Regions from separate parts of the Brevibacillus sp. MCWH genome, predicted to be linked through region 1. Evidence: riboswitches for the same ligand, from Rfam matches in the RefSeq annotation. Region 1 holds a riboswitch; the other holds the start of a gene.
What was found. Region 1 has a riboswitch for glycine ahead of gcvT (glycine cleavage system aminomethyltransferase GcvT). Riboswitches for the same ligand answer to the same signal wherever they lie in the genome.
Positions count from the first base shown of each region.

Region 2: another riboswitch for glycine. It lies ahead of ETC00_RS12430 (alanine/glycine:cation symporter family protein); the one in region 1 lies ahead of gcvT (glycine cleavage system aminomethyltransferase GcvT).

Region 1 is NZ_SDLF01000007.1:118,832-134,255, reverse strand. It holds gene ETC00_RS08930 (hypothetical protein) at 1-808, opposite strand, end outside; gene ETC00_RS08925 (YqhG family protein) at 919-2,073, opposite strand; gene ETC00_RS08920 (DEAD/DEAH box helicase) at 2,140-3,843, opposite strand; glycine riboswitch at 4,063-4,155, shown strand; gene gcvT (glycine cleavage system aminomethyltransferase GcvT) at 4,489-5,592, shown strand; gene gcvPA (aminomethyl-transferring glycine dehydrogenase subunit GcvPA) at 5,631-6,983, shown strand; gene gcvPB (aminomethyl-transferring glycine dehydrogenase subunit GcvPB) at 6,976-8,448, shown strand; gene ETC00_RS08900 (class I SAM-dependent methyltransferase) at 8,702-9,604, shown strand; gene ETC00_RS08895 (lipoate--protein ligase family protein) at 9,895-10,725, shown strand; gene ETC00_RS08890 (MarR family transcriptional regulator) at 10,996-11,508, shown strand; gene ETC00_RS08885 (MFS transporter) at 11,495-12,694, shown strand; gene dat (D-amino-acid transaminase) at 12,774-13,625, opposite strand; gene ETC00_RS08875 (M28 family peptidase) at 13,921-15,234, shown strand.
Region 2 is NZ_SDLF01000012.1:53,051-68,474, forward strand. It holds gene ETC00_RS12370 (glycosyltransferase family 2 protein) at 1-135, shown strand, start outside; gene ETC00_RS12375 (DUF1360 domain-containing protein) at 145-492, opposite strand; gene ETC00_RS12380 (hypothetical protein) at 542-1,921, opposite strand; gene ETC00_RS12385 (glycosyltransferase) at 2,074-2,958, shown strand; gene ETC00_RS12390 (BMQ_0737 family morphogenetic spore coat protein) at 3,114-4,385, shown strand; gene ETC00_RS12395 (coiled-coil domain-containing protein) at 4,834-6,180, shown strand; gene ETC00_RS12400 (M67 family metallopeptidase) at 6,540-6,902, shown strand; gene ETC00_RS12405 (hypothetical protein) at 7,008-7,163, opposite strand; gene ETC00_RS12410 (ferredoxin family protein) at 7,177-7,491, opposite strand; gene ETC00_RS12415 (FAD-dependent oxidoreductase) at 7,473-8,768, opposite strand; gene ETC00_RS12420 (electron transfer flavoprotein subunit alpha/FixB family protein) at 8,752-9,783, opposite strand; gene ETC00_RS12425 (electron transfer flavoprotein subunit beta/FixA family protein) at 9,780-10,610, opposite strand; glycine riboswitch at 10,931-11,047, shown strand; gene ETC00_RS12430 (alanine/glycine:cation symporter family protein) at 11,210-12,574, shown strand; gene ETC00_RS12435 (HPr family phosphocarrier protein) at 12,602-12,883, opposite strand; gene ETC00_RS12440 (KDGP aldolase) at 12,918-13,646, opposite strand; gene ETC00_RS12445 (DgaE family pyridoxal phosphate-dependent ammonia lyase) at 13,657-14,763, opposite strand; gene ETC00_RS12450 (DUF4310 family protein) at 14,807-15,424, opposite strand, start outside.

The DNA.
Region 1 (15,424 bases):
TCGCGTATGCGTAGGGAACGAAGCGCAGCCCCTCGTCCCAGACGCCGACGTATGCCGCGCGGCCGTTCCACAGATGCAGCGACTGCACTGCAAACGGTGCCAGCACATTGGAGTGGTGGAGCGGCACAGTAAGCGTTACCGGGCCGGCGGATGTTTTTTGCCAGAGGTCTGTCCAGGTCAGCTGACGCCTGTTGGACGTGTCGGTCAGCCAGTCAATCCGGTCAAACGGGTCCTGTACTGCACCGGACAGCACGCGGGCAGCGGTGAGGCGTTCTTCCGGGCGAACCAGTTCGGCTTCAGACAGCGTGGTGATCACCGGCGGGCCGGCAACAGCGGATGCGGGGTACGTTTCGCCCGTCTTGGCGTCCACCAGTTCCCGCTGCTCTTGACGCGCGACCAGCCAGTGGGAGGCGAATCCGTCATAGACCGGTTCCGCCGCCACTGCGCGCGGGGCAAACGCGTCGTCGAACAAAATGTATTCGCCTACGCCGTATTCCAGCAGCACAAACGTCGGCTGTGTTCCGGAAGCGGGGGATTCGCCCACCACCATGTAACCCACCTGTCTGCCGTCTCGCGTGATGCTGACCAGCCACTGATGTTGGTTGGCACCGAGCGATTGAGCATCGATTTGGGCGTTTTTCCAGTCGCGGAAACTGGGATCCCGCTCGATGATCGTGTTCATCCACTGCTGAACCTGCGTGTGAAAACGCTTGTCCCAATCCGTCTCTTCGGCGTGCGTGACGGCCGGCCACGCGATCGCGAGCGCACAGAGCAGTGCGCATACGGATCGGGTCATTTTACTGGCCACAAGCATGCACCACCTTTTGTACAAGGCTTCTTGGTACCTATTGTAACCAGGTTGACGAAAAAGATTTGTTGCTATCTGTCTCTTTGCGATCGTTTTTTCTCGCACTTCTTTTACAGAATTCGCCTGTTTTTGGCGGGAGGCGCGGACTGGAGGTAAAACAGCCCGCCATTGATAAACTGCACCTCGATGCGAGGCTCGTACTGCCAGTGCAGTTCGTCCATGCGCCGCTGCTTTTCCTCTTCCGGCGTGCTGCTGCGCCACTCTGTCTGGTCGATCTCTTCGCGCGGCGTTTCGGGTATGCCGTTGGCACGCAAAAAGTCCAGGATGCGGCCGCCGCTGCTCTGCGGCTCCTCCCGGGCTGCAGACGGTTCGGTCGCAGGTTGGACGGTGGGCGGTGCAATATGGACAGGGGGAGCCGGGACAGATTGGTTCACCTGAGCAGCTTCTGTCGCCGTCTTCGCCAGAACGTCCGGCAAAGAGAGAGCATGTGCTTCACTGCCGCCGCTTTTCCCGCTGTCCGAGGATTCGTCACCATCCGCCGCGCCGCTGTCGCGCTCGCGGCTTTCCGCTTCACGGGAGACCAACTCGGCATAGTACGCTTCCAGAATCTGCAACTCTTCATTGAGCCGCTGCCGCGCTTCCTCTGCCCAGCGTCCGTCCTCTGCGTCCAGCAGGCGGCGGGTCTCCCGTTCGGCAATGGCGGCGGCCTCTGTCAGAGAGAGGCGTCTTTCCAGCGTGTAGCAGTAATCCGGGATGGACGGGGCGAGCGACAGCTGCTGCAGAAACGGGTAAAAGTCGGTTACAATCTGGGGCTGGTGCAGGTTGATCCCGAAATGGAGCAGCATGTCCCGCTTTTTGTCGCAAATAAAGGAGACTTTCCAGTTCAATCCCAGCCAGGGAACGAGCGGGGTGGTGCGCCGGCCGCCCGGTCGGGGGGATGCGGTTTGTTCGTACATGCAGACGAAACTTCCGTGCTTGCGGGCGGATTGAAAGATCTGCTGCAGACGGCCCGCGCCGAGATGGAGGTGCTCCGCTCGCAGTCCCTCCGGCTTCCGCTCGCTGTCAAAGTAAAACGTGAGCACCATGGGCTGGTAGGGCAGATTCATTTTCTCCACCCAGGTCCAGTAAAACGGTCTATTGCCGATATCTTTGTCCACCTCGACCGGCAGCTTTACGGTCAGGTAGTCGGGATGCGTCTCCATAATATGGGCGGAAAAGGCGGCCAGGTAGCGTTCTGTAAATCGGCGTATCTGCTCTTGCTGCATGCATCGTTTCCCTCCCGTCTGACTATAAAATGCTGGCCGGCAGCCGCGGCCAATCACCGGGATCGGTTAGTGTTCCGCCACATCGGGCAGAGCGTCCCGCGACCGGTTTGCCTCCCGGATCGCGCGAATGGCCTGGCTCATGTTGTCCAGCTTGACGGCCATTTCCCTCTCGGAGCGGGAGTCCATGATGATGCTGATGAGATTTTCTTCCAGTGTCTGATTCAGATTGAGCCGCTCCACGATGTCGTCCAATTCACCGATCACCATTTCAAACAGGTCGATTTTTTCATAGAGCAGGTTGAGGATGTGCTGTTCAATGGTGCCGACGGTGGACAGGTTGTAGATGTGGACGTCCCGCTGCTGCCCCAGCCGGTGGACGCGGCCGATCCGCTGTTCCACGCGCATCGGGTTCCAGGGCAGATCGTAGTTGATCACCTGATTGCAGAACTGCAGATTGATCCCTTCGCCGCCCGCCTCGGTGGCGATCAGCACCTGTGCCCGGTTTTGAAACAGGTCGGTCATCCAGTCTTTTTTGCTCCGTTTAAATCCGCCGCGAAACGGCACAGAGGTAATCCCGTGTTCATGCAGGTACTTTTGCAGATAATTCTGCGTCGCCCGGTACTCGGTGAAGATGATCACCTTGTCGTTGATTTCCCGGATCAGTTCCACGGTTTTTGCCGCCTTGGAGTGGGTCTCGATCCGCTTGATCAGCTCCACCAGCTCCATGATCTCGGCTCTTGCCGGGGAGTCCTCCGGGGTGCGCTGGTGCATGTTGTACAGCGTCATGAACGCCGCTTCCCGGCTGGAGCAGACCTCTCGCTGCAAGGTGATCAAGGCGAGCGAGTTGAAGCCGCCCGTCCCGGAGTGATACTGTTCCTTGACAAAGCGGGTGACCCCGTCGTACAGGGCCTTTTCCTCCGGCGACAGCACGATGGGGATGGACCGTACCACGCGGTTGGTAAACTGGATGCCGCCGTCGCTTCGCTTGTTGCGGATCATCACCTTGTCCAGCTCGTGTTTGAGCTGCTCGTTGTTTTTCGCCTGTCGCTTTCCTTCCACGTAGTTGGTGGCAAACGTGCTGGTGTGGCCAAGATGGCCCGGCTTCAGCAGGTTGATCAGGTTGTACAGCTCGTCCATCTCGTTCTGGATCGGCGTGGCAGTGAGGAGCAGGCAGTATTTTTTGCGGATTTCCTTGACGAACTGGTAGTTCCGCGTCCGCTTGTTCTTCAACTTGTGCGCCTCGTCAATAATCAGCATGTCGTAGTCGATGTTCAGCACGTGGCGGCGGTGCGGGTCGCGCTTGGCCGTGTCGATCGAGGCCACCACCACGTCGTACTGCCGCCACATGTACTCTTTTTTCTGCGCGATAGCGGGGATGCCGAACTTCTGGTTCAGCTCCTTGGTCCACTGAATGACCAGGGAGGCGGGGACCAGCACGAGAATCTTCTTGGCCAGGCCGCGGACCATGTACTCCTTCATGATCAGTCCGGCCTCGATCGTTTTGCCCAGCCCCACTTCGTCGGCCAGGATGGCCCGGCCGCGCAGCTCGTTCAACACGCGTTCTGCTGTTTTGAGCTGGTGCGGATAGGGTTTGAGGGAAGGCAGATACTTGAGGCATTGGAGCTGGTCGAACTCGCGCACAAGCATGGCTTCTTCCGCCTCCAGGGCCAACTGGAACAGTTCCCATTTGTCCCAAGGGCCGTCCTGCCGCATGCGCTCCGTAAGCAAATCAATCCATTTCATGTCAAACGAGACAGGAATATTCGTCATTTTTGCACCTCATTACTAAAGGATGCCATTTATCATATAAGTCATGCGCTAATTGTTAACAATATTTGTCCTCGAGAAAAAATTGTTAACGAAATCGTGAGTTGAATGTCAATTTGCATATTTTCAAAAAAGCACGCTCGTGGTAGGATAAACGTGTAGGTTTGTTGTTTAGTATGGAATCAATTGAAAAAGTTATGTATGGCCCAACATCCAACGCGAATGATAGTAGAAGGGAGAGACTGTCTTTAGACAGCGCCGAAGGAGCAAGCCGGTGACGGTGAATCTCTCAGGCAAAAGTACCTCTACTTGACGCATCTCTGGAGAGAGCTCGACAAGAGCCACCAACGGGGAAACTTGCCAGCTGTGCCGGTTGGCCCGCTTCGGCAAGGTAACTCTCAGGTACCAAGGACAGAGGGGAGACATGGGGGCGCCGTCTTCTTTGGCGTTTTCCGATTCTTCCGCTCTGTCCTTTTTTGCGTTCGTGAACGCGTCCTTATGAACGATCGCTCACGTTCCGGACGCAAGGCGACTCCGGGTTTCTTGGGGCCAATCGGTTTGCGGCAAAGAACCCGGACGATCGTCGGAGGCTTTGCCGGCTGTGTTCAGCTTTACAACAAACAGTTCATTCGGTTCAGGAGGTGCCTCATGTCCACTTTGAAACGCACGCCGCTCTTCCCGATTTACGAGAAGTACGGGGCGAAAACCATCGACTTCGGCGGCTGGGAGCTGCCGGTTCAGTTTTCCAGCATCACTCAGGAGCACGAAGCGGTGCGGACGAAGGCAGGATTGTTCGACGTATCCCACATGGGGGAAGTGGAGGTAAAAGGGGAGCGGGCGCTGGAATTCCTGCAGCGCGTGACCACCAACGACGTCTCCAAACTGGTGCCGGGCCAGGCGCAGTACAGCTTGATGTGCTATCCGGACGGCGGAACGGTGGATGATCTGCTGGTGTACAAATTTGCCGACGATCACTACCTGCTGGTGATCAACGCGGCCAACATCGACAAGGACTATGACTGGCTTTCCCAGCATCTGATCGACGGCGTCACGATCGAAAACGTTTCTCCGCAAACAGCCCAGATCGCCCTGCAGGGGCCGCTGGCGGAGTCCATCCTGCAGCGGCTGACACCCGTCGACCTGTCGCAGATCGGCTTCTTCCGCTTTGAACGGGATGTGCTGATTGACGGTGTGCCCGCGCTCGTCTCCCGCAGCGGGTACACGGGTGAAGACGGCTTCGAGATTTACCTGGACGCTGCTCACGCCATCCAGGTATGGGAGAAACTACTCGAGACAGGCGCAGCGGACGGCCTGGTGCCGTGCGGACTGGGGGCGCGCGACACGCTCCGCTTCGAGGCAAGGCTGCCGCTCTACGGTCAGGAACTGAGCAAGGATATTACGCCGATCGAGGCTGGTGTCGGATTTGCCGTCAAGGTGGACAAAGACGTGCCGTTTATCGGCCAGGAAGTTTTAAAGGCGCAGAAAGAACAGGGAGCGCCCCGCAAACTGGTCGGGATCGAAATGATCGACCGCGGCATCCCCCGCACGCATTATCCGGTGTTTGTCGACGACCAACAGGTGGGGGAAGTGACGACCGGGACCCAGTCCCCGACGCTGAAAAAGAACGTTGGGTTGGCTTTGGTCAAAGCGGAATTCGCTGCCATCGGCACGAAGCTGGATGTGGAGATACGCGGCAAACGTCTCAAGGCGGAAGTCGTGGCCACGCCCTTCTACAAACGGCCGAAAAACTGACGTAAGAATCGCAAGCGTGGAAAAGGAGGACCTCGCACGTGAAATACCGTTACCTGCCGCAGACTGATCAGGACAAGCGCGAAATGATGGAAGCGCTGGGCATTTCCAGCGTGGATGAACTGTTTGCCGACATCCCGGAAGAGGTGCGTTTCAAAGGGAATCTGAACATCCCGGAAGCGCTCTCTGAACCGGAACTGGTCCGCTACTTCCAAGGGCTGTCCAGCAAGAACGTCAACTTCAGCACCCACGTCAACTTCCTGGGTGCCGGCGTGTACGAGCATTACATCCCCAGCGTCGTCAACCACATGCTGCTGCGCGGCGAGTTTTTCACCGCCTACACGCCGTACCAGCCGGAGATCAGCCAGGGGGAGCTGCAGGCCATCTTTGAATATCAGACGATGGTGTGCGAGCTGACCGGGATGGAGGTGGCCAACTCTTCCATGTACGACGGTGTCACCGCGCTCGCCGAAGCGGCGATGATGGCGGCTGGCCACACCGGCAGAAAAAAGGTGGTCGTCTCCCGTGCCGTACACCCGGAGGCGCGCAGCGTGCTGAAAACGTACGCCTACGGACAAGGCGTGGAGCTGGTCGAAGCGGGCTTCACCGGCGACGGCGTGACCGATCTTGCCGAACTGAAAGCGCTGGTTGACGACCAGACTGCCGCAGTCATCGTGCAGTACCCCAATTTCTTTGGCGCCGTGGAAGACCTGGCGGCGGTCGAACCGATTGCGCACGAAAAAGGGGCGCTGCTGGTCGTTTCTGCCAACCCGCTCTCCCTCGGTGTACTGGAAGCTCCAGGCAAGCTGGGAGCCGACATCGTCATCGGCGACATGCAGCCGTTTGGCATCCCGGCTTCGTTCGGCGGACCGCACTGCGGCTACTTTGCCACCACGTCCAAGCTGATGCGTAAAATGCCGGGACGCATCGTCGGCCAGACGAAGGATGAAAACGGCAAACGCGGGTTTGTGCTGACCCTGCAGGCGCGGGAACAGCACATCCGCCGCGAAAAGGCAACCTCCAACATCTGCTCCAACCAGGCGCTCATGGCGCTGGCTGCGTCGATCACGCTGTCGGCACTGGGCAAGCAGGGCGTGCAGGAGATGGCGATGATGAACCTGCAAAAAGCTCACTACGCCAAACAGGCGCTGCAGGCAAAGGGATTCCGGATTACCTTCGGAGCGCCGGTGTTCAACGAATTTGCGGTGGAGCTGTCCAAGCCGGTCGCAGAGGTGAACAAGGCGCTGCTCGCGAAGGGCATCATCGGCGGGTACGATCTCGGCCTTGCCTATTCGGAACTGTCCGGCCACATGCTGCTCGCTGTCACGGAGCTGAGGACGAAAGACGAAATCGACACGCTGGTGCAGGAACTGGAGGCGATCACACGTGCATAACGACAAGGACAAAGCACTCATTTTTGAATTGAGCAAACCAGGCCGCGTGAGCTACAACCTGCCGGCGCTGGACGTGCCGGAAGTCGACGTGGCCGCGCTGCTGCCCAAGCATCTGATCCGCGAGACGCCAACCGAACTGCCGGAGGTGTCCGAACTGCAGCTCGTGCGTCACTACACCGAACTGTCCCGCCGCAATCACGGGGTGGACAACGGCTTCTACCCGCTCGGATCGTGCACGATGAAATACAATCCGAAAATCAACGAAGATGTGGCCCGCTATCCGGGCTTCGCTCAAACCCATCCCTATCAGCCGGAAGAAAGCGTCCAGGGTGCTCTGGAGCTGATGTACAACCTGCAGAACGACCTGGCGGAAATCACCGGGATGGATGCGGTGACGCTGCAGCCCGCAGCGGGAGCGGCCGGCGAGTGGACCGGGCTGATGATGATTCGCGCGTACCACGAGAGCCGCGGTGACCATCAGCGCACGAAAGTGATCGTGCCCAACTCCGCCCACGGCACCAACCCGGCTTCCGCAGCGGTCGCTGGCCTGCAAACCGTGACGATTCCGTCCGACGAGCGCGGCCTGGTGGATATTGAAGCGCTGCGCCAGGCAGTCGGTCCGGACACGGCGGCGCTGATGCTGACCAACCCCAACACGCTCGGCCTGTTTGAGGAAGATATCGTGGAAATGGCGCGGATTGTCCACGAAGCGGGCGGTCTGTTGTACTACGACGGGGCCAATGCCAACGCGATCCTGGGCATTGCCCGGCCGGGCGACATGGGCTTTGACGTCGTCCACCTCAACCTGCACAAAACCTTTACCGGTCCGCACGGCGGCGGCGGTCCTGGTGCCGGTCCAGTCGGGGTGAAAAAAATTCTGGAGCCGTTTTTGCCAGCCCCGATCGTGGGCAAAAAAGCAGACGGCACGTACTACTGGGACAACGACCGTCCCCAGTCCATCGGCCGCGTAAAAGGCTACCACGGCAACTTTGGCATCCTGGTCCGCGCCTACGCCTACATCCGCACGATGGGGCCGGAAGGGCTGCTGCAAGTCTCGCAAAACGCCGTGCTGAACGCCAACTACATGATGAGAAAGCTGGCGTCGGCCTACGAGCTGCCGTACGACCGCGTCTGCAAGCACGAATTTGTCCTCTCCGGCGTCCGCCAGAAAAAACTGGGCGTCCGTACGTTGGACATCGCCAAGCGTCTGCTTGACTTTGGCTACCACCCGCCGACGATCTACTTCCCGCTGATCGTCGACGAATGTCTGATGATCGAGCCGACGGAGACGGAGACAAAAGAAACGCTCGATGAGTTTATCGAGGTCATGCTGAGAATCGCCCGCGAGTGCGAAGAAAACCCGGAAATCGTTCAGGAAGCGCCGCACACCACGGTGGTCAAGCGCCTCGACGAAGCGACGGCAGCACGCAAGCCGATCCTCCGTTACCAGCCGGAACAAGCATAACCGATTGAAACCGCCCGTTTTTTTCGGGCGGTTTTTGCGTTGTCCACATACGGATTGCGAGCAGGAAGACTCCCGACAGATTGCGAACATCTGCGAACATCACAGCTGGAGACCTAACCCCTTGACAAAATTTAAATTTTATGATATGATTAAAAATTAACGATTGAAACAATTTGCTGGTCTGTGTATACTTCTTTGTACACGCCGTCTTTCCATTCCTTGTAAGATCGGCAGTACAAAGGAGGAGATAACCTTGCAAGAAAACCACGTCAGTCTGACCGCGATCATGACCGCCTACATGCGCGCCTACCATACCATGAATGACACCCCGAAAATTTTTGATGACTTTCTCGCCTTCGAGCTGATACCAGAGGAAAGACGTGTGCTGATTGAACAAGGATTGGCCAGTGCCCTTCAGATTCCCGTCCCGGAAGCCGGCCTGGCACGCTCCGGTCAGGCGGCTGACGCTCTGCGGCCGTTCCTGCAGGCGATGGGACTGTCTCATGTTCTCAGCCGCTCGCGATATGCGGAAGACAACCTTGAGCTCGCGGTACAACAAGGGATCGGGCAGTATGTCATACTCGGGGCCGGGTTGGATACGTTTGCGTTCCGCCGTCCCGATCTTCTGCGTCAACTGCAGGTATTTGAAGCAGACCACCCGGCCACGCAAGCCTTCAAACGCGATCGGCTGGCTGAATTGAAATGGGAGACCCCGTCACATCTCCACTTTGTGCCTGTGGATTTCACAAAGGAACGCCTGGCTGATGCACTGAAGCGTACGGCGTACGATGTGCAGACGAAGAGCTTTTTTAGCTGGCTGGGAGTCACCATGTACCTGACGCGCGACGAAGTGTTCGCAACGCTTCGTTCCATTGCCGAGATAGCCCCTGCGGGCAGTGCAGTGATTTTCGATTACTTTGTGCCGGAAGAAGGCGCGCCGCACGATAAAGAGATGCGGGAGGAGCTAAGCAAGATCGGTGAGCCGATGAAAACGGCCCTCGACCCGTCGACGCTGGCTGTCGAGTTGGAACGTGTGGGGCTGCGTCTGCATGAAAACGCAAGCTCGGCCGATATCCAGGAACGATACTTCCAGAACCGAACGGACGGTTATCAGGCGAGCTGTCACGTGCGCTTTGCATGGGCTGTCGTCACGTAAAAATGGCTGCCTCGATACGTGGATCATGTGCGCCGGGTGGGTTGCCCGGCTTTTTTGTTTGTTTACGCGATTCTCCGAGCGGCGGCTTAGTGCCTCTTTTCGACACTTTTACAGGTGGTGACGACGCCAGGCGGACTGGATGATGTGGTAAGATGGAGGGAGATCGTACGGTGACGTAGGGGAAGAAACGATAAGGGACAGGCGCGTCCACGTGTGCAATGGAATCGTCCGTCTCTTGTCGTCCCGGCTGCCGGCGGCGTACAATGGATGGGGCAAGAGGAGGTCGAACTATGGAACAATGGCGTTTTCTCGTCACGGAAGCCATGTCACCGGCCATGAACATGGCTGTCGACGAGGCGATTTTGCAACTGCACAGCGAAGGAAAGGTACCGCCGACCGTCCGGTTTTACACGTGGAATCCGGCGACCCTGTCGATCGGCTACTTTCAAAAGGCGGCCAAGGAAATCAACCTGGAGGCGCTGCGTGAGCGAGGGCTGGGCTTTGTCCGCCGTCCGACCGGGGGACGGGCCGTCTTGCACGATCAGGAGTTGACCTACAGCGTCGTCGTTTCGGAAAGCCATCCGAAAATGCCGTCCGGCGTGACGGAGGCGTACAAGGTGATCAGCATGGGGCTGCTGCACGGATTTCAGCGGCTCGGCCTGCACGCGGAAATGGTCTCGCTGGCCACCGAGGAGGAAAAGGAAAAGTACAGCTCGCCCGGCTCGTCAGCCTGCTTTGATTCCCCCTCCTGGTACGAACTGGTGGTGGAGGGCAAAAAGGTGGCAGGCAGCGCCCAGACGCGGCAAAAAGGCGTGATCCTGCAGCACGGTTCGATTCTCCTGGAGATGGACGTCGAGCTGCTCTTTTCGCTGCTCAACTTCCCGTCCGAGCGCGTGAAACAGCGCATGATGGAGAGCTTCCGGCAAAAGGCAGTGACGATCAACGAGGTAAGCCCCCGGCCGATCAGCCTGCAAGAGGCTGTGCATGCCTTCCGCGACGGCTTCGCTTCCGGTCTGGAGGTGGAGTTGGTACCGGGAGAACTGACGTCTGAAGAATTGGCTTTGGCCGATGAATTGGTTCGTACCCGCTACGCTTCGGACGAGTGGAACTTCCGCCGCTGACGGACAGGTTTTTCGTCGGAGGAAATCAGGCAGACAAATGGACGAATACGGATTAGACAAGCTCTCATGGGCCAAACCACCGGCTCCCGAGAGCTTTTTTTCATGCTCGTGAGGACGGAAATCTTTTGTTAACATGTAAATTATTTGCGAAAACTTATCAACAATGATCATTGACATTATTTTACGACCGCGAATAAAATGAAAGTGTTTACTGGTTAACAATTTTGTGTGAGAAATGTGCACGATAAATCCGAAGGGAGTGCAGGAACAATGTCTGATCTGACACACGAGCTGATTTATGACCAGTATATGAAGCTGCTGCACCTGAACGAGCAAAGGGCGGATACCGACATTCAGGAGTTTTTGAACCAGGCGACGGGTGAACAGGGAAAACTCTTGCCCCGAAATATGACGAGCATTCACGTCATTGACTGTATCGGGCAGCATGAACCGATCAACAACAGTGCCATTGCCAAGAAAATGAACTTGTCCAAAGCAAACATTACCAAAATCACGGCAAAATTGCTGGAAGCAGACCTGATTAAACGCTTCCAACTCACGGACAACAAGAAGGAAGTGTATTTTCGGCTGACGCCAAAAGGACGGCAAGTGTTTGAGATGCACGAAGCGATACACAAGCGGAAAGAACAGCAGTTCTACCAGTTTCTTGACCGCTTTACTGAGATGGAGCGGCATGCCATTCTCAAATTCCTCCGAGAACTGACCATGCAAATCAAGGAGGAACTGGCGGAAAGGCAGGGGACCCTCCGTGAAGAGCGCTAACGGTAATGCCGCGTTCATTTTGTATCTGGTTTGTATCAGCGCCTTCTTTGCATCGTTAAACCAAAATATTTACTCGCCGATCATTCCCCTGATCAGGGACTCGTTTCACGTCTCCATGAACCTGGTGAATTTGTCGGTATCGCTGTTTATTTTCGTTACCGCGATCATGCAAATGGTTCTCGGACCGCTCGTAGATCGGAAAGGGGCCCGATTTGTGCTGATCCCGGCCATTCTGTTGACCGTCGTTTCCAGCATCGGGTGCGCTGTCACCAATCAGTTTTCAGTGTTTTTGCTGTTCAGGGTTCTGCAAGCGGCAGGAACTGCTGCTCTCCCGCTTGTTGCCGCAGCGACCATTGGCAGGTTGTTTCAGGGAAGCCAACGCGGAAAAGCGATGGGGACGTATCAAATGCTGCTGTCTGTTGCGCCTGCAGTAGCCCCGGTACTGGGAGGATGGATGGGAGACTGGCATGGCTATCCCGGAATTTTCTGGTTTCTCGCAATTGCTTCCGCCATTCTCCTGGTGGCCCATCAGCTGTTTTTCCCGAAAGATACTCCGGAAGGGAAACAATCTGTCAGGAAAGGCGGGCTTTTGAATCACTATGGCGGCATTTTCACAAACAGGACGGGGAGCTCGATACTGATCTTGAGTTTCCTGTTTTTCTTCGTGTATTTCGCCGTGATCGTATACCTGCCTGTCTTGCTGACGGATCACTATCATGCAAGCCTGAAATTGGTAGGGCTGCTTTATCTGCCGCTGGCGCTAAGCACGATGGCGGGAAGCGCGATCTTTACCTACCTGCAAGCCCGAATTCCGCTCAAGACGCTGAGTGCAGGCGGACACGTCGTAGCGGCAGGCAGCATTCTGCTTTTTGCCGTTACCCATTCATTTTCGTTAATCGGGATGTTTACGGCTCTGGTAATGTACGGGATCTGTGTAGGGGTCATAACTCCTTTGTACTCGACAATGATGGCAAATGAATTTGAGCACAACAGGGGCAGTGCGATGGGACTGTTTAACTTCATCCGGTACATGGGAATGGCCGCCGGACCTGTCGTATCGGGATGGCTGCTGGCGAAAATGGAAGCTGTCGTCGTTTTTGGACTGCTGGGAGTGCTGTTTGCGTTGTTGAGTTGGGGATTGCGGCTGCGGATGCGCCCCCAAAACGTGAACGAGGCTGTCAAATGAGCAGTAAAAAGCAGCGGCTACCCGATACGGATAGCCGCTTCACTTGCGTAGATTGGAAAGCAGGATGTGTTTCAGTGTATTACACGAGCACCTCGGAATAGATGTGCTGCTCGAACAGCTGCTGCAGTTTTTGCACCATCGGGCCTACCTGGCCGCTGCCAACCGGTTGGCCGTCCACGGCGACAATGGGCATCACTTCCGCCGTCGTGCTGGAGAGGAACAGCTCATCCGCCTGCTTGAGGAACTGGATGTCAAACGCCTCCTCATGCACCGGAATGCCGTTTGCCTTTGCCAGGTCGATGACGGTTTGCCGGGTGATGCCGTGCAGAACCAGATTGTCGGCGGGGTGGGTGTACAGGGCGTTGTCCTTGACTGCAAACAGGTTGGAGGCGCTGCACTCGGTAATGATGCCGTTGCGGTGCAAGATCGACTCCTGGGCGCCGGCCTCCTTGGCGTACTGCTTGACCAGCACGGCTCCCAGCAGGTTCAGCGTCTTGATGTCGCAGCGGAGCCAGCGGATGTCTTCCACCAGCTGGGCGGTCAGTCCCTTTTTCTGATCGGCCAGCGGGCGTTCCTTGCGCCGGACAAATCCCATGATGACCGGTCGGATGCCGCTCGGGATATCGTGCAGGCGAGGAGCGACGCCGCGCGTCACCTGCAGGTAGAGGATGGCGTCATCGTCCGTCGTCAGGTTGTTTTTGACGATCAGCTGCTGAGCAATATCTTTCAGTTCTGCCGCCGTCCAGGGCAGGTCCAGCTTGATTTCCCGCGCGCTGCGGAACAGACGGGTCAGATGGGCGTCCCACTGATACATTTTCCCTTTGTAAATCCGGACCACCTCATAGATCCCGTCACCAAAGTTGTAGCCGCGGTCTTCCGGGTGTACGGCCAGTTCGTCAGCCTCGACCCACTTGCCATCCACATACAGCATGGCGAAATCCTCCTTCATGATTACGCAAAAATTATGACATTTTTTGTTTGCAAAAAACCATCCGCAAACATGCAGCCCCGGCGGCGGACAGGCAAAAATCCGCGTCGAGCAGTAGATGGATTCTCCTTCCACCTTACCAAACCGGGGGACAAGGGTCAATTTGATTTTACGGATGGGCCACAAATGATGTCGCTCTATGACGCTGTGTGCCCGTATTTGACAAACTATTCTGACTAGACGCTGGCGACAGCCCCTGCCCATAATAAAAACAAACGCCTTGCGAAAGGAGCATGCCATGAGGGCGTATTGCAGATGGACGTTGTGCGCCATGCTGGTCATGAGTTTACATTTGCCGCTGCCGGCAGGGGCGGCGGCCGGAGTGCAGGAACAGATCGACGCCGACAGTCTGTACGATCACGTAGAGCGCCTGTCCCGTCAGCCGCGGGCGGCGGCGACGGAATCGGAGTTTGCCGCCCTCGTCTATGTGGAAGAGCAGCTTCGCCTGTACGGGTACGAGACCAAGCTGCAGCCGTTTTTCTATTACGTGTACAGCCAGCCGACCCAGCTCTCCTTGCGCACGGATGGCTGGCCCGACCGCATGTGGAACGTGACCGCCTTGACACATGGACCAAACGGCAGGGCGGCAGCCGAGATCATTGACGCCGGGAGAGGCACGGCGGCGGAGATGAGCCGCATACAGGCGGAAGGGAAGATCGTCCTGATCCAGCGGGGAGAGATTCCCTTGGGGGAAAAGGTGCGCAACGCGGCGGCCGTCCAGGCGGCGGGAGTCATTCTCGTCAACGACGACGACGGAGCATGGGACGAACCGCTGGAAGAACCGCTCGACATGGCCGTACCTGCCGTGCTGCTCCCGCGAACGGAAGGGGAACTCCTGCGTCAGCGTCTGCTGGAAAAGGGAAAGGTGTCCGCTGAGCTGAACGTAATCGGCGGTGTCTCCACCCGACGCACGTCGTACAATCTGATCGCGGCGCGAAAGCCAAAGGGGGCAAACACAGGTCAAACGGTACTGGTGACCGCACGCCACGATTCTCCGCCCGCGTCGCCGGGGGCCAACGAGGGAGCGTCCGGCGCGGCCGTGCTGCTGGAGACAGCCCGCCTTCTGGCCAGTCAGCAGGTTGACACGGAAGTGCGTTTCGTCAGTCTGGGAGCGGCTTACGACGGGGCGCGGGGGGCTGATGCCTACGTGCGCTCCTTGTCCGAAGCCGAGAAGCAGCAGATCGTCGCTGCGTTCTGCCTCAATGGCGTCGGCAGTGCGGACGCGGGGGAATTGACGGCGGTTACAGCGGACGGACTGCGAAATCTGCCCGCCGATCTGGCAGAGCAGGCGGGGGCCGTTTTTTCCGCCGCTCGACCTGGCGAGTCTGGCATAGGGGGAGAAGCGACCGTGTTTGCCCGCGCCGGGATTCCCGCCGCCGTGCTAGTCGCTCCAGTACCCGCTGACAGAAAGAGGGAGCTCTCGCAGGACACCGTGGACAGAATCAGTCGGGAGCAGCTCAGCCGTACGGCGCAAATCGTCCTGGCCGCCGTGCGCGAGATTGCCGATGAACACACCCCGGCGTATCCGGCGGGCCGACCCGCTCCCAAGTGATGAGGATTGATAGGAAAAGGGAAATACAGACGTTTGCCGTGCCCGCGCAGGTTTTCTAGACGCGGGCGTTTTGTTGCCTTCCGGAAGTAATTGTCAAAATCTGTCGAATGGTAAGGAATGGTCGATTTTTGATAAAAGAGGTATAATTTTCGCGAATGTAAAAAAATTCACTCACTTTGTGCAGAGTGTG
Region 2 (15,424 bases), on a different contig from region 1:
CGGTTTATCTCTCTTGAAAATCAGGTGTACCCGATGAAGCGGCAGGTCAGCTTCATCGCGGAGGATGTGCTTCCTCTATCCCAGGACGAAGCACGGCTCTATCAAACAATTCAGCATGCGTCCCGCACGCCATAGCCGCAACCGTCAACCCGTGTACAACTTGGTCTCGATTACGGCCGCTGCACCTGCGACAGCGAGAAGCAGCAGCAGAGGAAAGGCGGCCGGTACATAGACGTAAAGCGCGACGACTGCCGCTGCCGCCCAAATGCCTACGCACCAATGGCAGCTGAGCAGCATGCCGAGCCAGCGGCGCAAGCCTTCCCCGTGAAATTCGATATGCCGGATCAGTTGACCGACAGCGTCGGTCTCATACTTCTCCGTAAAGAAAGGCGCTCTCAGAAACGCAGTGATTTCGTCAAACACGATCAAGTGGGTCAGGCGAAAACTGGCCAGCACCAGAATCGCCAAATCCAGCCACGAGACGCCTTCCATACATCCCACTCCTTTTCCTGATACGTTCTTGGTTCTTTACCTCTTACGCTTACAAGGAAAGGGCGATCCGGTTATTGGCCGCAAACTGCAGCCCCTGTTCCTGAAAGAATACATAGCCCTCGACCGTCACGGTGTTTCCGGTTTCCGGTTTGGTGACGGAGAACTGGAAATTCTGAAACATCTCGGTTGTGTTCGGCTCAATCCTCACGGGATGAATCGGTGCCATCCAGTACTCCCCTCGTTCTTTCGCCTGCGTAAACCAGTCATTCTCCAGATACCGCCACCCTTTGATCCCTGCAGAACTTTGCACGGCGAGCGTTTCCACCAAATTGGGCGGCAGGATTTGTCCCCCCATCTTGATGCTGTCAGGCGGATCGGCGCGAAGGCAGACAACCGGATTGTACAGCGCTTCTGTTCCCGTATTTTTTACGCAAATATTGCCGATGAGCAAAAACGGCCGGTTTTCGACATCGGACCGCAGCACGGTGTAGTCGAAAAACACCTCTGCTTCCAGCCGCCTTGCTTCCGCCTGCCGGAACGTTTCCGCCAAAGGGACTGCTTCCTGCACAGTAACTTGCGGCTCCGCCTCGTCCGTCCTGGCTTCAGCCGTGTCAGGATCAGGCTGCACATCGATTGTCTGTGCGCCCAAGGCCGCCTCTGTCTCCAGAGGTTCCGTTGGAGCCGCTTCCTGCTGTTCGTTCACCCCGGCGGCGCTGTATGCGTCCGCTTCCTCCCCCGCATTCTTTGCTGCATCTGCCGAATCCGCCTCTTCCGCAGCAGCTCTGCCCCCAAACGCTTTCAGCAGATGGCGCGACAGGTATGACAGCGGTGAGATACGCAGACCGGTGAGAAAGTAATGAAGGATTCCGGAAGCGAGAAAAAAGGCGATGCATTCTGCGTACGCCTTGCGCTGCTGTTCATCCGTACCCTGAGGGAGTTGAAATTGAACCGCGATACCGGAGGAACCAGAGCGGGCTTCCCGCAGCAGTTTTATCACGCAGTTGATCCCTGTTTGCTTCAGTTCATGGTGGAGGCAGTCAACCAGCGTCCTGCGTGACTCGTTTTCGCTGCGAAACACGATCAACTTGGGGGAGACGGATGCGCGGATCTCCTTGACGCTAAAGCGGATCGCCACATCCTTTTTGAGAATCTTCGCCGGTTCTCCGATCACGACCTCTGCCCCGTACTCGGACAGAAACGCCTGCACCCTGTTCAAAATCTCACATTCGTAGGAGGCGTCTTTTCCGGCTTTTCCCACCGCCAGGACACAGACTCTCCCCTTTAGCCCGGAATCGAGCTCAATCCGCTTCTGTTCGGCATCCCATCTGAGCTGAAAGCCATTCTGTTTGCAGAACAGTCGAAAGGCGGGCACCGACATGTACGGTATGGTCCCGCTGCGCTGTCCCGCGTAATATACCTCGACGTCCATGCGATTCACTCCTCCAATGGGTATTTCCCCATCCGCTGTCTAGTGTATGAACAGCCGGCACCATGCGTGAGACGTGAAGCGGTCATTTTCCGAGAAGACGGGTACCCCCTTCTTCGTTCTGCCATACCATGTCAGGAGAAAGGAGTGATCCCATGTCGGACGAACACCTGCCGTTGGTTTCCGTCATTTTTCCGGCCAAAAATGAGGGAAACAACGTGCGCACCACGCTTGAATCGCTTCGCGCCGCGAAAACGCGCTATCCGTATGAGATCATCGTGGTGGATGACGGTTCTTCAGACAACTGCTGCGCCTTTTTGCAAACAGAAGAACAGAATGGCCGGGTCAAGCTGATCACCACGCCTGGAATCGGCGCAGCTGCTGCGAGAAATCTGGGAGCGGAACACGCCAAAGGCACCTATCTGATTTTCTGTGACGCCCATCTGACGTTTCCGAATTACTGGATCGACGGTCTCGTCGATCTGATCAAGTCCGGGCGCACCGATGCGGTATCTCCCGCCATCGCGTCGATGCAGGAGCCCCACAAGGTCGGCTACGGCCAGACGCTTGACCAGCGATTGGGCGTAGTCTGGACCCGGCATGTAAACCGACCGGAACCATCCGCCATCCTCCCCGGCGGCTGTCTGGCCATGCCGAAACACGTCTTTATGGACATCGGCGGTTTTGACAGAGGGTTTCGCGTCTGGGGCTTTGAAGACATCGAAATTTCCATAAAATTATGGTTGTTTGGTTACCGCTGCCATGTACAACCCTCGGTCAAAATCCTCCACCTGTTCCGAAAAGCCCATCCGTACAAAGTGGAGTTTGAGCATGTGTACTACAACATGCTGCGAATGGCGTACAGCCACTTTAACGAATCGCGGATTGCAGCTTGCAAGAAACTGATCATCCACGCCGATCCCAACCGGATTGAGCGCGAGGTGCTGCAATGCGGGGCCGTGGCCCAGCGTCTGCGGTATTTCGCCCGTCGCAAATACGACGACGACTGGTTCATGCGCCAGTTCGCCATTCCTTTCTAAACAGAAGGGCACGAAGCGAAGGCTGCGCGAAAAATGGGCATTCGTTGACAAGCAAATCTCCCGCTGCCTCCATAGTATGTAATGCAAAATCAAATACCCTATAGAAAGGAAGGGTTGTACTGGTGCATAAAGTGAAGCCCATCAGGGGTTACCAAGTGCCGACACCTACACCGACGCCAACCGCACCTCCGCCGATTCCCAACAATCTGCAGGAAGAGTGCATCCGCGTTCAAAAGGTGTACGACTGGGTTGTATTTGCCAACAGGGACCGCAACAAGGTTCCCATTCCAGACGACTGCCGGCCGTTGGTTGACGAAGCCATCCGTGCGGGACAGGACATTACGATTCAGTGCGTGGAACCGATCGTACCGCCGCCGTTCCCGCTGATTCCGAAACCGCAACCCACAATTTCGCCCGAATTTTCCTGCCGTGTCATCGGCATTCGCCGTGAGACGATCACGGTTGGCGGTGCTACCGTCCGCGTAGGCGTTGTCCGGTTCCTGTTCGGTGCTACTGTGTTGCTTCGCATTTTTGCTGATGGTACGTTCCTGTGCGAATTCCCGGCGACCATCCAGTTTGATGACGAAGTGGTGCTCTGCCTGCCGGAGCCGCTGGACGAAAACAACATTCTCTGCCGGATTACCGCAATCGAGTGCACGCCGATCGGCAGCGTTCTGCTCGGCGGCATGGTAGAATTGGAGATCACGATCTGCAAGGAAATCCAGGTGGAAGCGGAAGTAAAACTGGAGGTACTGGCCAAGTTCTGCGCACCGCGTCCGAACGACATCCCGGTACCGACACCGTCCCCCGGTCCTGGTTTCCGCTGCCCGCCGATCGTCTTCCCGCCGCAGTGCCCGACGATCTTCCCGCGTGCGAACTGCGACTGCCAGGCTACAGTCAATACGCTGCTTACCGGCGTAACAGTAAGCCTCGGCCTGCCGCCGCTGGCACCGGTAGAAATCGGTACCGTACAGTTGATCGCCGACATCTGCCCGAGCTGCAATCCGTCGGCCAGCACGTTCACTTTCAACTTCTTCGATACGCCTGGTCCGACACCGCTGCCTGACGTCATCCCCGGCGACCAAAGCTTCAGCCTCACGCCAACGACGATCAGCTCGCCGACGTGCATCACGGTTCTGCCGGACCTTGGTCTGGGAATCGTTCTGCCGACCATCCTCCTCGGTCTTGTCGTTACCGGTACCGGCGTGAGAACGTTCACGGCAACAGGCACGCAAGAAACGGTGAACTACACGCTCGTCTTGGCCGAAACCGGTCTGGGGCTGCCGGACGTCGTGCTCCTGCTGCTGACCAACGGAGCCGGACTCCCCATCTTCTCCGCAGCACTTACGATTGTCCCCGACGAGCAGCTGCTGGTCCAAGACTGCGTAACGTTCCCGGATGTAATCCCGACGCCGTCCATTCCGTAATTCGCCAGAATCGATACAAAACGGGAGAAGAGTTGCTCTTCTCCCGTTTGTGTGTAGACAAAGTGGCCGTTGCAAGGAGAACACGTTTCCGTCATCCGCTCCGTGCTCGCCCAGCAAGGAAGCACAAACTGCTCGCTCCGCATCGATTTGCGGGGGATCGCCAAAGCCGCATAGCTACGCAGCCTGTTCAACGGTGGCGATCCTTTTACCCGCAAATCGCAGCTCCGCTCGGTAGGGCTCACAAGTCGCTCTGCCTGGAAACGTGCTTCTCCTCGGTACAACCGGTTTGTCTTCAGTACGACGGGAGAAGAGTTGCTCTTCTCCCGTTTCTGTTTTAAGTGAAACATATACTCACCCGTAACAGCCTAACTCTTCTCCGCTTTTTCACACTTCCCGCTCCCTTACATATGTCTATAGGGGAACACACACTGCAAAGGAGGAACGTACGGTGCTGAAAAAAAAGACCTCCAGCAAAGCGAAGCCGGAGAAGGAAAAGCTTCTCCTGCTGAAGCGGCAAGCGCAGTTTTTTGAAGCGAAAGCGAACCAGTACTACGAAGAACTACAGCTTGCCAGCAAAAAACTGAAGGAACTGCGGGACCGGGAAGAATGGCACAACCAGCACCTGGAACAGGTAAAACGATCACTGACAGAGCAACAGCGCAGGGCAGACGAATTGAACCGCGTGGTGGCCGAACTGAAAGACCGGGTGCACGAGCTTGAACAACTCGAGGCAAGTCAGCTTGTCCTGCTTGAACAACGGGACCAAACCATCGCCTATTACAAGGAAAAGGAGGCGGAATGGCAGAAAACCCTGGAAGAGTGGAGGGAAATCGTAAGGGAAGCCCAGGGGGCGATGCTTTCAGAGGACGTTGCGCAGCTGCTGCAGCAAAAAGACGACATCATCGCCTACTATCAGGCCAAAGAGGCGGAGTGGAGCGAAAAATGGGAGTTGTTGAACCAAGAAGTCAAGGTGCACCAGCAGCAAACAGCCGACGATGCCCAGCGCATCAAGCAGCTGGAAGAAACCATCGCCAGCTACCAAACAAAAGAAGCCGAATGGCAGGGAGCGCTTGAAGAACTGACGCAGCAGCTTCACCAGCGAGACGACATCATCGCCCGCTATCAGGCCAAAGAGGCGGAGTGGAGCGAAAAATGGGAGTTGCTGAACCAAGAGCTCAAGGAGTACCACCAACAAACAACCGACGATGCCCAGCGCATCAAGCAGCTGGAAGAGACCATCGCCAGCTATCAGACAAAAGAAGCCGAATGGCGGGTAGCGCTTGAAGAACTGACGCAGCAGCTCGAATCTTCCCGGCAAAACGAGGAAGCGCTGACGCAGTTGCTTCACCAGCGGGACGACATCATCGCCCGCCATCAGGCCGAGAAATCAGAATGGCAGCAGCAGATTGATGAATTACAGCAAAAATTGATACACGCATCGACTCAATCGGAGCGGGAAGAAACCTATCAGCAGCAGCTGAAGGAGAAGGAAGAAGTGATCGCCCGCTTGCAGGCGCAGGAAGCGGAATGGCAGCGGGAACGCCAGGAGTTGAAGAAGACGATCAAAGACTTGCAGAAAAAAGAAGAAAAGTACCGGCAGGCCATCCACGATTACCAGTCACGCGAATCGCGAAGCAAAAAAGGGATGGAATCCCCTGCTGCTGCCCAGCAACAGCAACTGGCAGCGGGAGGCACGCCCGTGTTGAGACTGCCGTCCAACAGCGCTCACGCCTCTTTTCTCAAACCGCACAACACGTCTGCAGTCACTGCCTTTAATCCCTTTAAAAACGCGTAACCATGCACCCAGACCGCCCGTCCTTTCCCCGACTGCACTCCACTGTGCAACCGCCGTTCCCTTCCTTTCCGCCGACGAATACATCATAGTATACGCCGAAGGAAAGGAAGGGATTTTCATGACACCGGATCAGATCCGCGCACTCTACAGACAACGGCAAATGAGGCCTGTCCACACGCACCCCCATCTTCCGAGCAACAGTCAGCAGCACGTATCCCCTCCAGGACATACCGGATGGGGCAAGTCGCACGTGGTCAAATCGTTGCCGCAACGAAGATCGGGCGGTTGCTGCGGGAGGCGTTTCAAGCCGTAGTCCCATAGGCATCGTCCTGCCGCTGGCTTATCATGTGTGGCGAGAGATGGTTGTCCACTGCACTGCTGAACAGCCCTATGAAGCATGTGGACTGCTGTCGGGGAGATGCGGACGGGCGGAGACCATTTGGAAGATGGAGAACGCCGATAAAAGCCCCTTCTCGTTTTCCATGAGAGAGGAACAGATTCGCCAGGTCTTTGCCCAAATGGAACAGAGAGGGGAACGTCTTGTCGCCATCTACCACTCTCATCCGGCCGCTCCCGCTTATCCATCGCCGTACGATATCGAGCACGCCTGTTATCCGGAGACTGCCTATCTGGTCCTGTCCCTTGCCGGACAACAGCCGGTTCTGGGATGTTTTCGCATCCACGGCAAACAGGTGACGCCGCTCAGATGTATCCTTTATTGAGTGACGTTGGTCTTGATTGACCGGGCATGTCCCATCTCTTCACAGTCGCGAAACAGTATATAGAAAAGTTGGGAAGCGGGAGCCGTGGCTCCCGCTTTTTTGTCGTCAGGAAAGCTGCTCCGCTTTCGTCAGCACCTCCGCTTTTTCCCAACTGACAAAGGTGTCCTCCCAGAATATTTGATACCATTCCCCGTTCACCGCGATGACGATTCCTCTGGCTCCGTCACGGGTGTAGACAACGCATTCCCCCGGCTTAAACATGTTCCACCGTCCATTACCCCAGTCTGAAAATAATCCCGTGACCGCCTTTCGGGTATTCCCACTTGATGTTTTCGTACGGACAGCCAATCCGGCAGCTTCCGCATTCGTGACATCCCTCGTACCCCACATGCATGCGCACACCTTCCCACTTGTAAACTTCGGCCGGACAAAAAATCGTGCACAGCTTGTCAGGACACTTGGTGGCACAGATGTCCGCATCCAGCACGTGCAGGTGTGACTTGGTGTCTGCCTTGAAGCGGACGAGGTACTGCTTTTCCTCGATCGATTGGCCTGCGGGCAGCTCTTTCCTCATTTCATCACCCTCCATGCCTGCATCAGATCGCGGGCCATCTTCCATTTCTCCCTGGCCGTGCCCAGATCACGCCAGATTTTCTTTTGCTTCTCCCACTTGGAACTGCCGTCCACGGTAAACATCTGGCTGGCCGCCCGGTTCATCATGGGAATATATCGCTCGAAATACTGGGGAGAACGTTCAAAGTGATGCGTGGCGTCCTGATACTTTTTCAGGTCCTGGCCAATGAAGCTGTCCAACAGTCTTTTGCGGTACGTATCCAGCGTCTTTTCGGAAAAGTCTCCCGCCGCTTTGGCCTCCAGGATCGCTTCCGCCGCCAGCACACCCGAGGTCATCGCCATGTTGGAGCCCTCGCGGTGGATCGCATTGACCAGTTGGGCTGCGTCCCCTACCACCAGTACGCCGTTACCGACGATCTTGGGCATGGAGCGGTAGCCGCCCTCCGGGATGAGATGGGCCAGGTACTCCTGCTGTTCGCTGCCCTGGATGTAGGGGCGGATCATCGGGTGATTCTTGACGTAGTCCAGCAGTGCATAGGGTTTGATCTTATGCTTGATCAGACCGGACAGCATTGCTCCCACGCCGATGTTGAGGCTGTCCTTGTTGGTGTACAGCCAGGCGGTGCCGAGAATGCCTTTGGTCGAGTCGCCGAAGATTTCGATCGTACAGCCCTGATCCCCTTCCAGATTAAAGCGGTCCTCGATGATCTTGCGGTCCAGCTTGAGCACTTCCATGACGGCGAGGGCCACTTCGTCAGGTCGAAACTCCTTGTGGAAGCCGAGCGACTTGGCCAAGAGCGAGTTCACCCCGTCGGCCAACACTACCACGTCAGCGAACACCTCTCCGTCCGGCCGGTCGGTGCGTACTCCCACCACCTTGCCGTCTTCCACGATGCACTCCCGCACGACCGTTTCGTTTACCAGCAGGGCCCCCTGCTGCACTGCCTTGTCGGCAAACCACTGGTCAAACTTGGCGCGCAGCACGGTGAAGTTGTTGTACGGCTCCTTCGCCCACTCCAACCCCTTGTAGCTGAATGTCAGCGCCGATTGTTCATCCAGCATCATGAAGCGCTGCTCCACGATCGGCCGCTCCACCGGCGCTTCCTTGTAAAAGCCGGGGATGATGTCCTCCATCATTTTGCGGTAGAGCACTCCACCCATGACGTTTTTGGAGCCGGGATATTCGCCCCGCTCCAGAAGCAGGACGTTGACACCGGCCTTCGCCAGCGTGTAGGCGCACGCCGTGCCCGCCGGTCCGGCCCCGACGACGATTGCATCAAACTTTTCCGCCATACTGCACCTCCTTGTCCGATTCCGCCTGAAGCGCCTCGATCAAGAGCGGGACGATTTCAAACGCGTCACCGACGAGGCCGTAGTGGCACGCCTGAAAGATCGGCGCGTCCGGGTCCTTGTTGATCGCGATGATCAATCCGGAGTTCTGCATCCCGACCAGGTGCTGAATCGCTCCGGAAATGCCAATGGCAAAGTAGATTTTCGGCGTCACCGTCACCCCGGTCTGCCCCACCTGATGCTGGTGATCGATCCATCCCGCCTCGACGGCATCCCGGCTGGCCCCGACCGTCGCGCCGATTGCCTCGGCGAAGCGGTGGATCAGTTGGAAGCCCTCCTTGCTGCCCATCCCCTTGCCGCCGGCGACGATGATGTCCGCCTCGTCCAGCCGCACTCTCCTGCTGGTTTCGCGGACGATCTTCAGCACTTTGGTGCGGATCTCTTCCTCCCGCAGGGGAATCCGCTCCTCCACAATCTGGCCTGTACGATTGGGATCGGGCGGCAGTGCCTTCATCACCTTGGGCCGGACGGTGGCCATCTGCGGCCGATGCTTTTTGCACAGGATAGTCGCCATGATGTTGCCGCCGAACGCCGGACGGCTGGCTTCCAGCAGGCCCGTTTCTTGATCCACGTCAAGCATCGTGGTATCGGCGGTCAGCCCCGTCTCCAGATCGGTCGCCACGGCGCTGGCCAAATCCTTGCCGGTCGACGTGGCTCCGTAGAGCAGGATTTCCGGTTTGTGCTTCTGCACGCATGCGATCACGGCACGCATGTAGGACTCGGTCCGGTAGTAGTGAAAAATCGGGTCATCGTAGAGATAGACGACGTCCGCTCCGTACTGGAAGGCGACCGTCGCCAGTTCACGCACCTGGTCGCCGATCAGCAAGCCGGAAAGAGGCACACCCCGCTTGTCAGCCAGCTTTCGCCCCGCCCCCAGCAGCTCCAGCGACACCGGGGCGATCCGGCCGTCCTGCTGTTCCAAAAACACCCAGACCCCGCGGTACTCCTCCAGGTTCATGCCCGTCCCTCCTTTGCGCGAAACAAATCCTTCTTCTCCGCCAGGATTTCCATCAGCCGGTTCACCTGCACGCGCGGGCTGCCCTGCAGCTTTTCGCCCCCCTTGGGTTTCTCCGGCGGCCACACCTTGGCGACGATCGTGGGTGAACCTTTCAGCCCCAGCAGGCTCCGATCCACGTCCTCCAGGTCGTTGACGGACCAGATGACGGGCTGGTAGCGGGCGGCGCGCAGCATGTTGGGAAGCGGAGAGTACGGCACCTCGTTGATCTCCTTTTCCACGGAGAACAGACAAGGCAGCGTGGACTGGACCACTTCGTACCCGTCCTCCAGTTTGCGGTGGACGATGGCGTATCCCTTCTCCTTGTTGATCTCCACCACCTTTTTCACATTGGTCAGCGGCGGTATGTCGAGCCGTCTGGCGATGCCCGGCCCCACCTGCCCGGTGTCGCCGTCGATCGTCATCTTGCCGCAGATGATCAGATCGATCGGCTTCTGCTTGGCGATTTTCTCCAGCGCCTTGGTCAGCGCATAGCTGGTGGCCAGCGTGTCCGCCCCGGCGAATGCCCGGTCGGTAATCATGTAGCCCTCGTCCGCACCGATCTCGATGCACTTGCGGATCGCCTTGACGGCCGGCGGCGGTCCCATTGTCAGCACGGAGACAGTGCCGCCGTAGCGCTGCTTCAGCCGGACCGCCTCTTCCACGGCGTGGGCGTCATACGGGTTGAGAATGGCTGGAGCGCTGGATCGGTCCATCGTGTTCGTCTTCGGGTTCATCTTGATAACCTTCGTGTCCGGCACCTGTTTGATACAGGCGACGATATGCAGCATGCACAAATCCCTCCTCGCTGCCAGCTGCGGTCTTCAGCGAAGTCCCGCACGGGTTGTCTCTTTTTTAGGCGCATCTTGGGCAGCGTGTTGTTCATTGTTATAACGTATTGCGGGGAGCTGTCACTTAGACCTGGAATATGGGACACGTTCGAAACATTTCACAAGATTGACAGAAGTTTAATTTAGCTATATATTTTTTCTGTCAAATTGCATACGAGATCGGATGAACCATTCAGGAAAAGATCGGAAACGATCTACCGACGGGGCAAGGGAGCACATCCCGAAACTCTCAGGTCTTGGCAACAAGTGAAACTGAATGGGGACGAACCTCTGGAGAGACCCCCCTACCCGCATCGGCGAGGGGCACGGGCACCGAAGGAGCAAATTCGCGCAGCAATGCGAATGAATCTCTCAGGTAAAAGGACAGAGCGAACGACAGCTGCAAAACGACCGGAATGGCGCAAGGGGCTTATTGCTCCCCTGATTCCCCATGAACGGGCCGTTTTGCGTGTCCATGCCCGCTCCAGAAACATTTCATCCGCGATGAAATGTTTTTTCTTTTGTACGCAGATTTGTACGACAAACAAGGAGGAAACGACATGGACAAGCTGCTGCATTGGCTGGATGTAATCAACGGTTACGTATGGGGACTGCCCACGCTGGTGCTGCTGGTGGGCACGGGCGTAATGCTGACAGTGAGGTTGAGAGGATTGCAGTTCCGCAAACTGTGGTATGCCTTGAGGCTGGCCTTTGGCCGGCAGGAGAGCGGCTCGCCTGGGGATATCAACCACTTTCAGGCGCTGATGACAGCGCTGGCCGCCACCATCGGGATGGGCAACATCGCAGGTGTCGCCACTGCCGTCGCCACGGGTGGTCCCGGCGCCATCTTCTGGATGTGGGTTACTGCCCTGTTCGGCATGGCCACCAAGTATGCCGAAGCCATTTTGGCGGTCACCTACCGGATTCGCGAAGCGGACGGCCGCTATTCCGGCGGCCCGATGTACTACCTCGAACGGGGATTGAAGCAAAAATGGCTGGCTGTGCTCTTTGCCTTGTTTGGCACGCTGGCTTCGTTTGGGATCGGCAACATGGTGCAGGCCCACTCGGTGGCGGACGCGCTGCATTTGAACTTCGCCGTTCCCCCGCTCGCGTCCGGCGTGGCTCTGGCGCTGTTCACCGCGTTCGTGGTGCTGGGCGGCGTGCGCAAGATCGGCCAGGTGACCAGTGTTCTCGTGCCGTTCATGGCCCTGTTTTACATCGCCGCTGGCATTTGCGTCGTCCTGTTCCACCTGGACCGGGTGCCGCAGGCGGTATCCATCATTCTCGAAGGGGCCTTCAACGGGACGGCGGCCACGGGCGGCTTTTTGGGGGCCACGGTGGCGATGGCGATTCAAAAAGGAGTGGCCCGCGGCGTCTTTTCCAATGAGGCGGGGCTGGGCAGCGCTCCGATCGCGGCCGCTGCCGCCAAGACCGACACGCCGGCCAAGCAGGCGCTGGTCTCGATGACAGGCACCTTTCTCGACACCATCATCGTCTGTACGATTACCGGACTAGCCCTGGTGACGACTGGCGCATGGGAAACGGGCAAATCAGGAGTGGAGGCGACGACCTACGCATTCCAGACCGTATTTGGCCCGGCCGGCAGCTACGTGCTGGCTGTCGCCGTCATCCTGTTTGCCTACTCCACCATTCTCGGCTGGGCCTACTACGGCGAAAAGTGCTTCGAATACCTGGCGGGCAAGGATTCCGGCCGTTACTTCCGCCTCGTCTTTGTGGCGATGGTGAGCGTCGGTGCAACGCTGAAGCTGGACCTCGTCTGGACGCTGTCTGACATTATGAACGGGCTGATGGCTGTGCCCAATTTGATCGGCCTGATCGGTCTCTCCGGCGTCGTCGTGGCGGAAACGAGGCGCTTTTGGGAACAGGAAGCAGCCTGGACCGCGAAACGAAAGCTGGCTGGCTGACACGCTTTGCCTGTTACCTGATCTCGTTTACGAATGAGCGCCTGGCTGCTGCTCGACCGCCATCGTCAGCAGCTTTTCCAACGCCTCCAGCGCCCGCTGCTCGTCAGGCCCGTCAGCGGTCAGGGTCACCTGCTCACCCTGGGCAACGGTCAGCGACATGATGCTGATGATGCTTTTTCCGTTTGCCGTCTTCCCGCCTTTGCGCAGACCGATGTCACTGGCAAAAACGGAAGCCGTTTGCACAAATGCGGACGCCGGACGGGCATGCAGCCCTTGGGGAAGGGTGACAATCACTTGTTTTTCCAACATGAAACATTCCACTCCCAATCTCTCTTTGCAAGTGTTACACCTGCGGCAGGGCGGCGATCAGTTCTTTCACCTGGTCCGTCCTGGTCAGCCCGGTCGCCTTGTCGACGATGGAGGTATAGATGTGCGGAATCACGTGTTGGACCCCCTCCTCCAGGCAGGTTTCCACCACACGCCGGATGGAGGATGCGTCGATGCCTCCGGTCGGTTCGAATACGGACAGACCGCAGCGCACTGCCGCGCGAGCCATCGCCCGCAGTTCGTCGAGGCGTTGGCATCCGTTCACCGGGTAAAATTTGACTGAATGCACGCCGATCTCCGCCAGCATCGCCGCAGCCGCCTCGCAGGAGACGGTCTCCTGCCAGGTCCCACTTACGGGGCCGGTCGATATGATGACCCGGCCCGGTGTGCCACTGGGGGCGATCAGCGCGTTGACAATTGTATCGCTGCTCCCTGCCTGCTGCAGGCAGCCCAGTGTGTAGCCGGCGGCGGGAAACACCTGGTTGACATGGGCCGGTTTTGTCCGTGCGGCCACCTCAGCCACCTTGTTCCACTGGGTCGGGTCGCCGGCCCCCAAACCCACGGAAACGGGCACGCCGGCGCGCTGGAACGACTCTACGGCGGCAGCGGCGGCATCAACGTCAGGGTACGCTTTTACCATCACGCCGATAAGCACCCGGCCCTCGGCTGCTTCCAAAATCTCCCTAGCGTTTTCCACGTGTTTGGCAAGAACATTGAGTCGGATGGTTGGCTTGTTCGTTGACATGGGTGCTCCCTCACTTTCTGTTGCTCCAAATCTCCCGGAGGCGGGCTGCAATGATCGCTTCCTGTCCGGGGCGCAGCGGTCTCGGGTCAAAGGCAATCACGCCCGTGTTGGCGTAGTGATTGCGGGTGAAAATGGCCGGGTCGCCCGCTTCCAGGAGGCGAATCAGCTCATGGGCTGTCATCCCTGCCGTCCGCTCGTCCACTTTTACCTGCGCACGGTAGATGGCGCGCCCCGCTTCGTCCTGCACCACGGCGGCATGGAGTCCCGGCAGTTCGTTGATTGCCGCGACGAGCCGTTCGACCAGCTGAAGCTGCTCTCCGGCGTCCTTGCTGGCCAATTCGTACCGCTCAAGAGCTGCCAGCAGGCCAACGATCGCCTCCTTACCTACCTTCATCGCCCGGCCGATGCCTTTGTACTGGGCGCGGCAGGCTTCCATCAGTTCGGCTTTGCCGCAGACAAACCCGGAGGTGGGCCCACCGATTGCCTTTCCGCCGCTGTAAATGACCGCATCCGCTCCCTTGGCGATGTACAGCCGGAGGTCTTCCTCCGCGGCGGCGTCCACGATAACGGGAAGTCCGTACTCCCTGCCAAGGGCGATCATCGTCTCCAGCGGCTGCATCCCTTTCTGCACGGCGTGGTGGGACTTGACGTACAGCAGCGCCCCCGTGCGTTCGCCGATCGCTTCGCGCAGGTGCGCTTCCTCCACGTGGTTGGCGTGACCCGCTTCCACCACCTTCCCGCCGCCGAGGGCAATCATCTGCCGTACCGATGCCCCGAAGTGGACGGCATGCCCTTTTTGAATCACGATCTCGTTGCGCAGCCCCTCCGAGTCCGGCAGCTGTTCGATCAGACGCAAATTGCGGCCGGCGATGACGGCGGCGACGGCAATGGCGATGCCCGCAGCCGCACCGGATGTCGGACACCCGTCTTCTGCTCCCGTCACATCGGCGATTTTTTTGCCGGCCGCTTTCAACAGCTCGGCGATCTCCGCGTAGTCCATGGCTGCCTCGCCCATCGCCTGGGCGACAGCGGGATGGACGGCGCTGGCTCCGAGCGCCGTCATTTTGCCGCTGGCGTTGATTACCTGTCTAAGACCGTATGATTGGTAGATGCCCATTTGGTTGCAGCATCCTCCTTCCCGGTGTGTTGGGCCAAAGGCGTCACTGCGGCGGGATGGGGAACATCGCTCCCAAAATCATCGCGCCGATGATCGCCCCGCCGGCAATCGGTTTTTTGAAGTAGTAGAAAACGGCTGCCCCGATGGTGGCACCGATGCCAACCGGTATGGACGCCATGATCGCAGAAATGACGATCAGCGGACCGAGATAGCGTCCGGCTGCGTTGCCCGCTCCCATCATCACGTCAGCGCCAAACGTGGACTTGGCCGCGTTGATCGTAAACGTGCGGATCAGGACGATCACCGCGCCGATGATCAGTCCCAGCAGCGCTCCCGTTACCAGTGCCAGCGGGAACGAAAGCAGCGGGGCCGTCATGCCCGCGCTGAGCATCAGCGCCGGAACGCCGATGCCAATGCCCGTCTGCAGCGAACCGCCGATGTCCAAGATGCCGACCAGCGGCCCTTCCAGGACGCGGGCAAACAGGAAGCTGGCGCCAAACGCAGCTGCCGCTCCATACCCGCCGCCTTTTATCCCAGCTTCCAGCATGGCGACGATGGCGATGTCGTTGAAAGCTCCAACGTGATACACATAATACAGATGAGTCCCGGCAAAAATCCCGGAAGACAGGCACGCGACGAAGAGCGGAAACGCCCACTCGGA